2 regions of the Shewanella rhizosphaerae genome follow, and region 1 is predicted to be linked to the other one. Evidence: predicted binding sites of a transcription regulator. Region 1 holds the regulator's gene; the other holds the start of a gene.
The links. The regulator FliA, encoded in region 1, starts transcription of late flagellar genes. The targets are predictions, from matches to a motif close to CTAAAGNTNNNNNNNNNNNNGCCGATA.
Positions count from the first base shown of each region.

Region 2: the regulator FliA is predicted to act here: its motif matches at 2,377-2,403, upstream of K0I63_RS04425 (DUF5610 domain-containing protein).

Region 1 covers NZ_CP080420.1:1,550,587-1,555,131, reverse strand. The annotation lists gene K0I63_RS06955 (chemotaxis protein CheA) at 1-639, opposite strand, end outside; gene K0I63_RS06950 (protein phosphatase CheZ) at 655-1,392, opposite strand; gene cheY (chemotaxis response regulator CheY) at 1,406-1,789, opposite strand; gene K0I63_RS06940 (RNA polymerase sigma factor FliA) at 1,832-2,551, opposite strand; gene K0I63_RS06935 (MinD/ParA family protein) at 2,544-3,425, opposite strand; gene flhF (flagellar biosynthesis GTPase FlhF) at 3,430-4,545, opposite strand, start outside.
Region 2 covers NZ_CP080420.1:981,385-985,929, forward strand. The annotation lists gene K0I63_RS04410 (ABCB family ABC transporter ATP-binding protein/permease) at 1-1,070, shown strand, start outside; gene K0I63_RS04415 (hypothetical protein) at 1,146-1,403, shown strand; gene K0I63_RS19950 (hypothetical protein) at 1,434-1,643, opposite strand; gene K0I63_RS04420 (phosphoglycerate mutase family protein) at 1,757-2,293, opposite strand; gene K0I63_RS04425 (DUF5610 domain-containing protein) at 2,446-3,027, shown strand; gene K0I63_RS04430 (ferredoxin--NADP reductase) at 3,157-3,897, shown strand; gene K0I63_RS04435 (glutathione S-transferase N-terminal domain-containing protein) at 3,908-4,507, shown strand.

The sequences.
Region 1 (4,545 bases):
CTTACCGCTGCCATGAAGGGCATCGAGCAGGGCTTCGAATTCAGATTCATCGATCTCATCTATGTCGCCTTCACCGGCGATAGAGGTCACGGACGCATCGTTTACCGGCTCGTCGAACAGTTCGACACCGTCATCGAGCGGCATATCAAACAGCTCGATACCGTCATCTGCTGGTGTTTCGACAGCCGGTTCAACCGGCGTTTCAGCAACGGCTTCGGCTGACGCCCCGCCCTGCTCAGATGGCAATAAGCCACCAGAGCTCAATAATTTAAGGTTAGCTAACAGGCCTTCATCGGCAGGGCTTTGCTCGACACCCGCCTGGGTCTCGGCAAACATAGAGTTGATGGTGTCGACGGCCTGGAGGATGATATCCATTAGCTCGGCAGAGACACTACGTTTACCTGTACGCAACAGGTCGAAGGTGTTTTCCGCTTCGTGACAAACATCCACCATGGGGGTCAGGCTCAGGAAGCCGGCGCCGCCTTTAACGGTATGGAATCCACGGAAGATGGCATTGAGTAGTTCGGTGTCGTCGGGGTTATTCTCTAACGCCACCAGCTGTTCAGAGAGAAGCTCAAGGATCTCGCCCGCTTCAATCAAAAAGTCCTGCAGTATCTCTTCATCAACATCAAAGGACATTCATATGACTCCTACTTAGAAACCTAGACTCGACAGCAAGTCATCGACTTCATCTTGCCCTGTCACGACATCATCACGCTGATCAGCGTTCATAATAGGACCTTCAGCTTCGACGCACTTCTCTGATGCACGGGGTTTATCCGTGGGGGGCTGCTCGCCAAATACGGTCAACATAGAGACCAGGTTACTCTCAACCTCTCGCACCAGCTCGATCACCCGGCGGATCATCTGTCCGGTCAGATCTTGGAAGTCCTGGGCCAGCAATATGTTGTTGAGTAACTCTTTTAAACGATTGGAATCGGATTCGCTGCGCTCGATAAACTGCTGAACATCATGGCAAAGCGCCTTAAATTCGTGCAGCTGAATATCGCGACGCATCAGGCGATCCCAGGAAGGCTTAACGGCCTGTACGTTCATGGTAAGGGCATCTGCAAGGGGCAGAGACTCTTCGACGGCGTCCATGGTTTTATTAGCGGCCTGCTCCGTCATGTCGATGACATAATTGAGGCGCTCTTTAGCATCGGGAATTTCGCTATTAGCCAGCTCCACGAGGCGACCGTCCACCTGAAAGTCCACTATGGCACTGTGAAGCTGACGGGTTAGGCGACCCACCTCGTCAAACAGCTCTTTCTGAATCGGGCTGGCGATATCGCGAATTAGCTCATCGGCCATCTCTTGTTGACCCGCCTCTAGCAGATCAACGAGTTGCTTGGCCTGTGCTAGATTGATCAGCCCTGAAGTTTCTGCCTGCATAGCTCAACCTTGATTAACCGAGTCGTTCGAAAATTTTGTCTAACTTCTCTTTCAATGTCGCCGCAGTAAAAGGTTTCACCACATAGCCATTCACACCGGCCTGCGCCGCTGCAATGATCTGTTCCCTTTTTGCTTCCGCAGTCACCATCAACACAGGAATGTGCTTCAGGTTGTCATCAGCACGGATAGCCTTTAACAGGTCGATCCCCTGCATGCCAGGCATATTCCAATCGGTCACGACAAAGTCAAAATCGCCTTTTTGCAACATAGGCAAGGCTGTCGAACCGTCATCTGCTTCCTGAGTGTTATTAAAACCCAAGTCTCTCAACAAGTTCTTGATGATGCGTCTCATTGTTGAGAAGTCGTCAACAACGAGAATCTTCATATTCTTGTCCAAGGTTTCCTCCGCGGAGCTGTTTTTATATTGCTCATGTAATCGTTATATTTTGGTCCAATGCTTGAGTTTAGCTTTGAGTCTGAGCATCGCCTGGCTGTGTATCTGGCTTACCCGGGATTCGCTGACATCAAGTACGGCACCGATCTCTTTTAAATTTAATGCTTCGTCATAATATAACGACAAAACTAATCCATCTCTTTCTGGCAGTAATTTAATCGCCTCGACGAGGGCCTCGTGGAACTGTGTCTCTGCCAGTGACTCAAATGCGTCGTCCTGATGATCGTCTTCCTGTCTTACTACATCGACCGATACACCAAGATCTTCAATTCCAACTACTTTCCCGACGGAAACATCATTAAGAATATGATGGTACTCATCGAGCGTCATATCAAGTCGATCCGCAATTTCATTGTCTTTTGCGTCACGTCCAAGTTCTTGTTCTAGCTCATCAATCACCTGGGCGATGCGTCGCTGATTACGGTGAACCGACCTGGGTACCCAGTCTCCTCGCCTAATCTCGTCGAGCATTGAACCGCGAATTCGGATACCGGCGAAGGTTTCAAACTTGGCGCCCTTGCTGCCATCAAACTTGGCCGAGGCTTCAAGCAGGCCCATCATACCTGCTTGTAACAGATCATCCAATTGCACCGAGGCGGGTAGACGAGCGAGTAAATGGTGAGCAATCCTTTTTACCAACGGTGCATACTGTTCGACAATAGAAGCTTTGTTATCTAAACAAGTATACGCAGCGGCTTTACTCACTCGTACGATCCTCTTGATATTCGGGACGTTGAACCAATCGCTCTACAAAGAACTCCAGGTGTCCGCCCGGTTGTTGTGGCACTGGCCAGCTAATAATCTTATTCGCCAGACCGTGATAAGCAATTGACGCCGGCGACTTAGGAAATGCCTCGACGATCAACTTTTGTTTACGAACTGATTTGCGAAGGTTTTCATCGAAGGGGATAGTCGCAACCAGCTCCAGGGCCACGTCGAGAAAACGGTCGGTTACCTTGCTAAGTTTAGCAAACAACTCCATCCCTTCTCGCAAACTTCTGACCATGTTCGCCACAATCTTAAATCTGAATACACCGTGCTCACGGCTAAGAATCTTAATCAAAGCATAGGCATCGGTAATAGAGGTCGGCTCGTCGCACACCACAACCAACACATCTTGAGAGGCGCGAGAGAAGCTGAGCACCATGTCTGAGATTCCTGCCGCGGTATCGACCACCAGGATATCAAACTGGGTCTTCATCTCGCTGAAGGCACGGATCAGGCCCGCATGCTGCGCCGGTGTCAGCTCGACCATAGCCTGGGTTCCTGAGGTGGCTGGAATAATGCCAATCCCCTTTGGACCGCGTACGATAATATCGTCAAGGTCAGCGTCGCCAGATAATACGTGGGAGAGATTGCGCTCGGCTCTCAGGCCCAACATGACATCGACGTTGGCTAGCCCCAAGTCGGCATCGAGCACAAGCACACGCTTGCCCTTCTCGGCCAGGGAGACGGCGGTATTGATCGATACGCTGGTTTTACCTACGCCACCCTTACCACCGGTTACGGCAATTACTTTTACTTTTTCATTATATGGTTGATTCATCATACGTAAACCGCTTGCTTGATCCCGACTCATTATATTACTCAAATGCGTAGGCCTGTTCATATGACCTTTCGTTATTCTGTATTGGTTGCACTTTCTTTTCGAGTACCGACAGGGCCTTGTTGGCTAAGGCTAAGGTGTCGGCTACTTGCATATCTTCTGGCACTCTTTGTCCATCGGTGACATAACTCAAAGGTAATCCACTTTGAATCAACACACTCAACGCCGGTGCCAAGGCCACTGATTCATCTAATTTGGTCAAAATCGCGCCGGATAATGGAATCCGGGTAAACTGCGCGACGGCATCTTCAAGCACTCTTCTTTGACTTGTAGATGACAGTACCAGATAACTACGAATAGGTAATCTGCTATTTGCAGTTAAATTATCAAGTTGCTGGAACAATCTCACATCTCTCTGTCCCATGCCCGCCGTATCTATCAATACTAGCTTGCGATTGCGGAACTGATAAAGAATTTGTTCCAACTCATTGAGATCATGAGCTTGCTTGACCGGGCACCCCATTATTTTGCCATAGGTTGCCAGCTGCTCATAGGCTCCAATGCGATAATGATCGGTTGTAATTAATGCAACTTGATCTGAACCATGTTGCGCGGCGAATCGAGCGGCTAATTTTGCGACACTCGTCGTCTTGCCGACACCGGTCGGTCCGACAAAGGCAACCACTCCGCCCTGACGAACGATGTCGTCACCTTGGTTGTCGAGCATGTTCGCCAGGCTACGCGGCAGCGCCTTCACCAGATCCGCCGGTACATAGTGTTCGCTCAAGGCCGACAACTTAGCGGCAACCTCAGGACTAAATTCGGCTTCCAGAAGACGGCTCTCTAACATGGCACCCACAGGATCCAGGCGGCTCTTCTGCTCGGTCAGCAGTGAGGTCACCTGATGGGTCAGCAGGTTGCGAAGTGATGCCAACTCCTCACGCATAGACTCGAGTTCGCTGGCCGGCGCGCTCTTATCGCGCTTGGCACGGTTAAAATTCTGGCTCTCATGTGTGTTGGCATGGGGATTAGCCTGCATGCCGCCATGCATATTAGGCGCGGCCATCTCATCGCTTGGCGCCTTCAATCCCTGGGCCCAGGCAGGCATCTCGAGTGCTTCATTCGATTGGCTTAGCTGCTGACTGACGCGATT
Region 2 (4,545 bases), 570 kb from region 1:
AGTCTGAGCAGTATGATCATGCCCTCGAGCGCTGGGAAGTGGCCAAGCGTAAGAATCGACTCTCGTTGTTTGCGCTCAATGCCGGTCAGGCGCTGATCATCTCGCTGGCGATGACGCTGATGTTGGCGCTGGCGGCGACTCAGGTGAGCCAGGGCGCCATGACCATAGGTGACTTTGTGCTGATCAACGCCTTCATGATGCAGCTGTTTATGCCGCTGAATTTTTTAGGCTTCGTCTACCGCGAGATCCGCGGCGCCCTGGCCAACATAGAGCGCATGTTTAGCCTGTTAGACAGACAGCCTAAGATTGAGGATGCCCCCGATGCGACATCGCCCCAGATCGCCCAAGGGAGCCTTAAATTTGAGGGCGTGAGTTTTCGTTACGGTGACAGGCCTATCTTGTCCGATGTGAGTTTCGAAATCCCCGCCGGTCACAAGGTGGCGATAGTGGGGGATAGCGGCGCGGGGAAATCTACCATAGTGAAGCTATTGTTTCGCTTCTATGAGACGCAGCAGGGGACTATCACCATAGATGGCCATGATACCATGGCGCTAACTCAACACGCTCTGCGTAGCGCCATCGCCATAGTGCCCCAAGATACCGTGTTGTTTAACGACTCCCTGCTGGAGAATATTCGTTATGGTCTGCCGGGGGCGAGCGATGAGCAGGTGAAAGCGGCGATAGAGCTGGCGCATCTGTCAAATTTCGTCTCTCAACTCAGCGAAGGCTGGCACACTAAGGTGGGTGAGCGCGGGTTAAAACTCTCCGGCGGCGAGAAACAGAGGGTGGCGATCGCCAGGGCGATCCTCAAGGGCTCGCCCCTGTTGGTGTTCGATGAGGCGACCTCTTCGCTGGATAGCCATTCAGAGCAGGCCATTCTTAATGCGCTCAAGGAGATGGCCAAGGGGCATACGAGTCTGGTCATCGCCCACAGGCTGTCGACGGTCGTGGATGCCGACCAGATCTTGGTGCTGAGTCAGGGCAAGATAGTTGAGCGTGGCGATCATCAGAGCCTGTTGGCGGCCGATGGCCTGTATAAGAAATTGTGGACCGTACAAAATCAGCATTAATTGTGTGGGATTAAGTATTCGTTCAGGTTTGATTTGCATAATATTTGTTAATAACAAACCTACGGAGGCGGTCCCATGAAAAACATCCCTATACATGCAAGTATCGAAGGCCAGGCGCGGATCGTAGATACCGATTGGCTAGCCATCATGGCGACCTTAAGAGAGCGGGGATTGGGACAGGAGGAGTTGGTGGTCGTCTATGCTCAGCTGAGCTCCTACCTGAGGGTCACGACACGGGGCTTGACCCTTGCCATGATCCCGCCCTCGACCGTAATCGAAGGCCTTACGCGTGAAGTAAAGCACTACGCGAATGACTATGCGGGGATGATGTAGGGTTTGCCGCCAGACTTGCTGGCAGAAGGACTAGGCTGTTTTTGAGGTGTTGATCGGCTTCCAACCGTCACAGAGGAGGCTGAGCTTGGTATTTTGCGGCTCATAGGGTGTCAGTCTAATGATCTCTCCACCCTTGAAGCAGATAGTCTCGCCTTCGATAACCGTTAATCGGTTGCAGTTTTGACAGCTAACCGACAAAGGTTTACTTTTATTTCCCGCTCCAAAAAACGAATTACTCACCAGTGATTCTCCGTGGCTGCGCTTAACGTCAGCGCGTGCTGCTATTCCATATATCGCTAATGTAATCAAGTTTAGATCATAAAGCTAGCGCTATCTAGACTAATGTCTAATCCTTATTGGGTATTGCCTGAAGTTGCACCATATTGGGTTTTTATCAGGCTACTTGCGCCATCTTGGGGCAGGGAAAGGATAAACAAATTGTCATATTCATCCTCTCTCAATTGAGGTATCTCGGGTCCTCGAAGTGCCTTGATGATCAGTGGCACAGTATTGGAGTGGCCGGCGATGATCACATTGCCCTGCTGCGCCATGACCTTGTCGGCAATGGTCGCAATATGTTTGTCCAAATCCTTGCCTGCGTCGATGACAACTAAAGGAATTCCTCTGGCGGTAATAAGCGGCGTTAAGGTTTCCTGCGTGCGCTTGAATTGTGTGGATATGGCCAGGCTGAGTGGGGTATCGCCCAAGCTTTCAACCAATGCCTGTGCTCGCAACTTGCCCGCGTCATTCAAGCTAGGGTCGCGTCCCTGGTCGGCTTTTTCGGCATGACGCACCAGAATTACCTTCTTGCTGGCGATTGCTGGATTGGCCTGCGCCATCGGTAGGTAAGCTACCAGGGCGAGAAGTCCAAAGCTGATGAGTCGTAACATGGGAACCCTTATTTAATTAACGAATTGGTTAGCATATCGCACTTTGGGTGAATTGCCGATGACAGATTAATTGGGCATTTGCGCTAAAGTTGCTTACAAAATGGACGATAATAATAGCTGAGGGTTAATTTAATTTGGTGAGCGAGGCGATTATGGAGATTCAAAATCACGGCGGAGCCGTATCTGCGGCGGCGCACAACAAGACAGATTCGACGACTAACCATGGTCAACAAGTCTCCGAAGTGGCCAAGAACAAGACGGCTTTGGCGGCCAGTAAGCAGCTGATGAATACGGCGATCTTGGAAGCGCAGCAAGAGGTGAACTTGAGCGCGGGCAATGAGCCCATGCAGCTGTTGTATAAGGCGGCGATTGAGGCGATTAATGAAGAGCTGGCACCAACCATGGGTGAGCACGCCATCGAGAGGGCGGCGGCTCAAGGGGTGGATACCTCACCCGAGGCGACGGCCGAGCGCATCGTCAGCTTTGCGACTCAGTTTTTTGCCATACATCAGGAGCAAAACAGCAGCATGTCCTTCGATGAGCAGCTCAGCTCCTTCATGGACATAATCGGTGGTGCCATTGACCAAGGTTTCGATGAGGCCAAAGATATCCTCTCCGGACTCAAGGTGCTTGAAGGCGATATTGCGGCTGGGGTCGACAAGACCTATGGCTTAGTACAGGAAGGGCTGCAGGCTTTCAGAGACAGTTTCAATCTAGAGACAGAGCAAGAATAAGGCCTTCTGACTCCCATTTGATTTCGATAAACCCCTTAAGATAAGGGGTTTTTTGTTGTCTTGACTCGGATAGAAAATCTATGAATCATGGGAGTATCAGTATCGATTGATGCCAGTAGAGGTGGCGATATGTGGGGAGAGGCAAAGGTTGTAGAGCGGATTGACTGGAGCGATCAGTTATTTACCCTGAAGCTGTCGGCCGATATCGGCGATTTCATTGCCGGACAATTTATTAAGTTGTCGCTGCATATTGACGATAAACGTGTCGCCAGAGCCTATTCACTGGTCAATGCGCCCGATGCGCCGCTGCTGGAGGTGCTGGCGGTCAGTGTCGACGATGGTCTGTTATCGCCTAAGTTGCAGGCCTTAGCCCCGGGAGATAGCATCGATATCTCCACAAAGGCGGCGGGCTTCATGACGCTGGATGAGATCCCAGCCCAGGGCAAGCATATCTGGTTTTTTGCTACGGGAACCGCGGTGGGTCCCTTTATCTCTATGATGAGAACCACCGAGCCCTGGCAGCGTTTTGAGCGGGTGATCTTAGTCTACGGCGTGCGCTATCAAGAGGATCTCGCCTATTATGAAGAGCTTAAGGCGTTCGAGGCCAAATACCCCGGAAAGTTTACCTTAGTCACCTCAGTGACTCGGGAGCCGGTGGAGGGTGCGCTCAGTTGCCGCATCACCCAAGGTGTCGAGAGCGGAGTGATCGAGCAGCAGGTCGGCCTCAAGCTGAGCGCGCAAGATTCACAGGTGATGATCTGTGGCCATCCAGAGATGATCAAAGAGCTCAATACCCTGTTGCTGTCCCGCGGGCTGGCTAAGAACCTTCGCCGGGCGCCAGGGCAGATCACCGTCGAGAAATATTGGTAGAGGAAGTGAGATGCAATTACTCTTTTCGCCGGCGTCACCCTACGCCAGAACCGTGCGGGTCGTTATCGCGCAGTTTGCCATCAGGGGCATCGAGCCGGTCGCCGTCAATCCACTTGAGAATACCGAGCTATTGCTGGATGCCAATCCGCTGGCCAAGATCCCTTGTCTGCTGTTGAACGATGGTGGCACCTTGTATGACAGCGAGGTGATCCTGCGCTACCTGGATCATGAGTATTGCGGTGGCGAGTTGTTTGGACAGCCCGGTGATTCCTGGTACGGCGAGACCCAGTACTCCCTGATTAAGGGCTTGCTCGATAGCGCGGTGGCCTTAAGGCAGGAGCAGATGCGTGACGATGAGGGTTTGCGTAGCCCATTTTGGACGGCCCGGTTTGAACAGGCCTTACTCAGGGGCTTGGCGCAGATAGAGTTGATGGCCATTTCTGGCCACAGCAAGGTGTCCTTGCAGCAGATCTGTCTCGCCTGTTTGTTAGAGTATGTAGATTTTCGTCATCCGGATCTGGATTGGCGTAAGGTCGCCCCGGCGACGGCTAGATGGCTACAGACCTTCTCCAAGGGCGCGGCCATGTTAACCACACGCCCCCACGCCTAGGCTTGGCTGTATCACTAAAGAGCTTGCGCTCAATGATT